Regions from separate parts of the Bacteroides maternus genome, predicted to be linked through region 1. Evidence: riboswitches for the same ligand, from Rfam matches in the RefSeq annotation. Region 1 holds a riboswitch; the other holds the start of a gene.

Region 1 (2,469 bases):
TATTAATTGGGCGGCTTTGTCCAATCCTTGTTTCACATTAGTCCCCTCCGGATGACATGCAACCAAAGAAAGGATAAATACATACAATAAAATTCGAAGATTACTCATATTCCCAATTTTTAATCTCTGCATACAAATATGCGACAAATTTATAAGATTATTGTTAGAGTAGCGAATATTTCTTTATATCTATGAGTTCTTCCTAAACTTTTCCATACAAAACTTGATTATTTGCCCGAAAAATCATATATTTGAGTAAATAACTCAGAGCTTATGGCAAATCCGATTCTTCCTGGTATATCAGAAGCTGAACAAGAACTGTTGTACAAGAAACTAAACGAATACAATCAGGGAAGAACCTCTTACAAAGAGGCAGGTGCTTATCTGGTTGTACTGCCCCGTCCGGAATCTCCCCGCTACTCCCTATGGGTGTATTCCCCTCTTCCCGAACGACAGTCCATCTTTTACGTCCAAGACCTTTCCACAGACATCCATGAAAGTCTGCGAACGGCAAGCAGCCTCTGTTATTATTCTCCACGTTGCATTCTGTTGGTAGAATACAACGCCAAACGCATGCAGAGTAAGGGAGACGACATTATCTCTTTCGGAAAGTATCATGGACATTTCCTGCACGAAATCTTCCGTATCGATCCGGCATATGTGAGTTGGATTGCTTATAAGTTTACTCCACGTATACCTAAACAGGAACGCTTCGTACAAATAGCACAAGTATATCATTCCGTCCATCTGGATATTCAGAAGCGACAGGCGCATCAGAAATACTCTACCAGCCGTTTTCTGGGGAAAGAAGGAGATAAAGTGAAAGAACTGACACTGAAAGTGCTCCGTGTCCGACTGGAAGACGATCCTTACAAAACCACCGTGAAAGGAACGACTCCTTATTTCTATGTCCGGCAGATACTTACCTTGGAAGACCCTATCGGCAATCTCGTCACTTTCAGGACCAGCTCGCGTACGGCAAGCCGGGAATCTTGTCAGGTACCTGCTACGGAGCACGCTTTCAAGCCCGGAGAATCGGTATATATTGCTTCGGCACGCATCTCTTGTACCTTTACTTCGGGAAACAAACAATACACCCGCCTCAATTATGTCAAGTTTAAATAAACTTAAAAGATAGAGCGGTATTATTCCTATTAAAAACATTCGTCCTTACTTTACCGGCAGAAAAGGGGGTGCTATAAAAATAGCTGAGATTATACCCAATGAACCTGATACGGTTAGTACCGTCGAAGGGAATTTTCTTTCTATATTCTACTATTCGTTTATACTACTATCCCTTTCTGTAAGTATAATTTCTAAATTCAGAGTTTGAATGTTTGACGTACAATTCATTACGCATTTTACGGCATCCATTTCTTATTCGGACTCCGCACGCATAGCCCTTGAAGGGGGATGCCGCTGGGTTCAGCTTCGGATGAAGGATGCTTCTTCAGAAGAACTGAAAGCCACAGCCATGCAAGTGCAGGAACTCTGCCGCCAATACGGAGCCACGTTCATCATTGATGACCACGTGGAACTGGTGAAACAGATTGGCGCGGACGGTGTCCACTTAGGAAAACTGGATATGCCGATAAAAGAAGCAAGGGAAAGGCTGGGCAAAGATTTCATTATTGGCGGAACAGCCAACACATTCGAGGACATCCGGCAACATGCCGCTGATGGCGCCGACTACATCGGTTGCGGCCCTTTCCGCTTCACAACTACCAAACAAAAGTTATCACCCATTCTGGCGCTGGACGGTTATCATTCCATCCTGACGCAAATGCACGAAGAAGGAATAACAATTCCTGTCGTTGCCATCGGTGGAATCACACGTGAGGACATCCCATCCCTGAAAGCATCAGGACTGAGCGGAATAGCATTGAGCGGCAGTATTCTAAAAGCTGAGAATCCGGTACGTGAAATGGAAACAATTATACGACTGACCCAATAGCAATCAATTAGTGAACCATGGAAGATAAAACAAAAATTACTTATCCCGAATCCGAGAAAGTCTATATGCAGGGGCAACTCCATCCTTATCTGAAAGTTGGGATGCGCAAAGTGAACCTTACCCCTACCGTAGTAGTGGAAAACGGGAAAAAAGTTATGACGGAGAATGCGCCCGTCTACATATATGATACAAGCGGCGCATACAGTGATCCGGAACAGAAGGTAGATTTAAAGAAAGGTCTGCCCCGCCTCCGCGAACCGTGGATACAGGAGCGGGATGTAGAGCGATTGTCGGAAATCAGCTCCGAATATGGCAAGATGCGTCTGGCAGACAAAAGTCTTGACTCTCTGCGTTTTGATCATATCACCTTGCCCTATCGTGCCAAAGCAGGCAAGCAGATTACGCAGATGTACTATGCCAAACAGGGTATCATAACACCTGAAATGGAATATGTAGCCATCCGTGAGAATATGAACTGCCAAGAGTTGGGTATAGAAACTTACATCACACCGGAG
Region 2 (2,469 bases), 2.2 Mb from region 1:
TTTATAATCGAAAGAGAATACTCCACCACCGAAACGGCTGTCTACCAGTTTACGGCGTACAAGGTCTGATTTCTCTATCGTAGTACCGTTTGTTTCAAAGGGTACCAAGCCATATTCTACCAGCGTACGCTTATTCTTATATTCCTCATAATAACCGTAGCCGTCTGTATAGTGTAGCGCTATGTTCAATTTCCACGAAGGAGACAATATCTGATTTAATAATAATTGATAATGCGTCTGGCGATAATAATCTATCTGGTTATCATAAAATCCGATTACATTTCCATTATCATCTTCTATGGCGCCATTGGGATTATATTTGCGGTCGTTTTCCAGTGTTTCTTTATCCAGACCATCCCAAGCATGATAGGTCTCTTCTTTTCCTCCGAAGGTGATGAATTTAATAGTGGTCTTGTCTCCATAGTATCCGCCTTGTACAAAGTAAGACTTCAAGTCAGCACTGGCGCGGTCACGGTAGCCGTCACTGTGGATATTAGATAAACGTGCATCGAATCCCCAGCGTCCATTAATGAGCCCCGTACCTACTTTTACGGTTTCTTTATGTGTATTGAATGAGCCGTAAGAGCCGGAAAACTCCGCATACGGTGTGGGCAGAATACCTTGTGTTTTCATATTGATACTGGCACCGAACGCTCCGGCGCCATTAGTGGAAGTTCCCGCTCCCCGTTGAATCTGCAAGTCCTGGAGCGAAGAGGCAAGATCGGGAGTATTAACCCAAAAGATAGAATGACTTTCCGCATCGTTCATGGGTATGCCATTAGTGGTTACGTTGATGCGTGTAGCATCTGTTCCGCGTACCCGGATGCTCGTGTAACCGATACCTGCACCTGCATCGCTCGTTGTCAGTACTGACGGAGTAAATGACAACAGATAGGGAATATCTTGCCCGAAATTCTGCTTCTTAAGTTGTTCTTTACTAACATTGGTAAACGCCACAGGTGTGGTTCCCGTGGCACGGGTAGAGATAATTTCTACTTCCTGCAGGCTTATCACCCGCAAGCTGTCTTTCTCATGCGTCTGCGCACAGACACTCAGCGTTGCCATCAACAGGCAGGCCGCCATTGCATGTTTTCTCATTACAATTTTAACTATTAAAGATGAATACAGAAAAAGGGAGCTTTTCTTCTTTTCCCTCCGCCGGCACTACCCGGATCAGGTCAATGGGTATGATCTCAGCCCGTCATATTAGGGCACCCCTTAGTTGAAATCGGGGGCAAAATTAAGTGTTTTCGGTGAAACACGCAAATTGAGTGAACGATAACCGGAAATATTTGTTAATTTTGTGGGCCGGTGGGTATTTCTTAGTCCTGCCGGGAAAGTATAATTATTAACTTCAAACGAACAAATATTATGTTATTATTATTACAAGCGGCGGCTCCTGCTGCCGAAACTGTTGTAGAAGATAGTTTTAGTAAATTGCAAGTCTTTCTCCAACAACTGATAGACTGGGGAGTAAATGCGGGTGGTCATATCATTGGCGCTGTGCTGATTTTCATTGTAGGACGTTTCCTGATATCTTTCCTTAATAAAATGGTGGCCCGATTGTTGTCTAAACGGCATGTGGATGCTAGTATCCAAAGTTTCGTAAAGAGTCTGGTGAACATTTTGCTGACTATCTTATTGATTGTTGCCGTTATCGGTAAATTAGGAGTAGAAACGACTTCATTTGCTGCCTTGCTGGCATCCGCCGGTGTGGCTATCGGTATGGCATTATCCGGTAACTTGCAGAACTTTGCAGGTGGTTTGATTGTATTGCTGCTCCGTCCTTATAAAGTAGGTGACTTGATTGAAAGCCAAGGCATCACGGGTACGGTTCGTGAGATTCAGATTTTCCATACGATTCTGACTACCGGTGATAATAAGATTATTTATATCCCGAATGGTGCGTTGAGTAGTGGTACTGTGACTAACTACAGTCGTGAAGCTACCCGTCGTGTAGAATGGATAATCGGTGTGGAGTATGGCGAAAATTTTGATAAGGTGGAAGAAACGACCCGTCGTATCATTGCCGAAGACAAGCGGATTCTTAGTGATCCGGCTCCTTTTGTCGCCCTTCATGCACTGGATGCCAGTAGCGTGAATGTGATTATCCGTGCCTGGGTGAAGAGTGAGGATTATTGGGGAGTTTATTTCGATATGAACAAGACCGTCTACTCTGTATTCAATAAGGAGGGTATCGGTTTCCCTTTCCCACAACTGACGGTACATCAGGCAAAGGATTGATAGTAGTCTGGAATTGATAACCGTAAATGAATAAAGGGCATGACAAATTGTTGTTATGCCCTTTATTCATTTACGGTTAATACTCGTGATAGTTTTTATTGTAAATCACATTTCATATACTCCGAGTTCTTCTTCTATGGCTTCACATTCATCTTTCTCTATATGCAGTAAGCGATTGATTTCCTTTCGCTTTTCTAGATCAGTGAAATAACTTTCTACTACGGT

What was found. Region 1 has a riboswitch for thiamine pyrophosphate ahead of VYM24_RS01155 (thiamine phosphate synthase). Riboswitches for the same ligand answer to the same signal wherever they lie in the genome.
Region 2: it holds a riboswitch for thiamine pyrophosphate, as region 1 does, so the genes downstream of both, VYM24_RS09010 (TonB-dependent receptor) here and VYM24_RS01155 (thiamine phosphate synthase) in region 1, are expected to answer to the same signal.

The regions. Positions count from the first base shown of each region.
Region 1 is NZ_CP143867.1:327,603-330,071, forward strand. Features, by position in the region: gene VYM24_RS01145 (tetratricopeptide repeat protein) at 1-108, opposite strand, end outside; gene VYM24_RS01150 (exodeoxyribonuclease X C-terminal domain-containing protein) at 274-1,125, shown strand; TPP riboswitch at 1,180-1,274, shown strand; gene VYM24_RS01155 (thiamine phosphate synthase) at 1,334-1,954, shown strand; gene thiC (phosphomethylpyrimidine synthase ThiC) at 1,972-2,469, shown strand, end outside.
Region 2 is NZ_CP143867.1:2,518,752-2,521,220, forward strand. Features, by position in the region: gene VYM24_RS09010 (TonB-dependent receptor) at 1-1,098, opposite strand, end outside; TPP riboswitch at 1,133-1,229, opposite strand; gene VYM24_RS09015 (mechanosensitive ion channel family protein) at 1,372-2,244, shown strand; gene VYM24_RS09020 (hypothetical protein) at 2,350-2,469, opposite strand, start outside.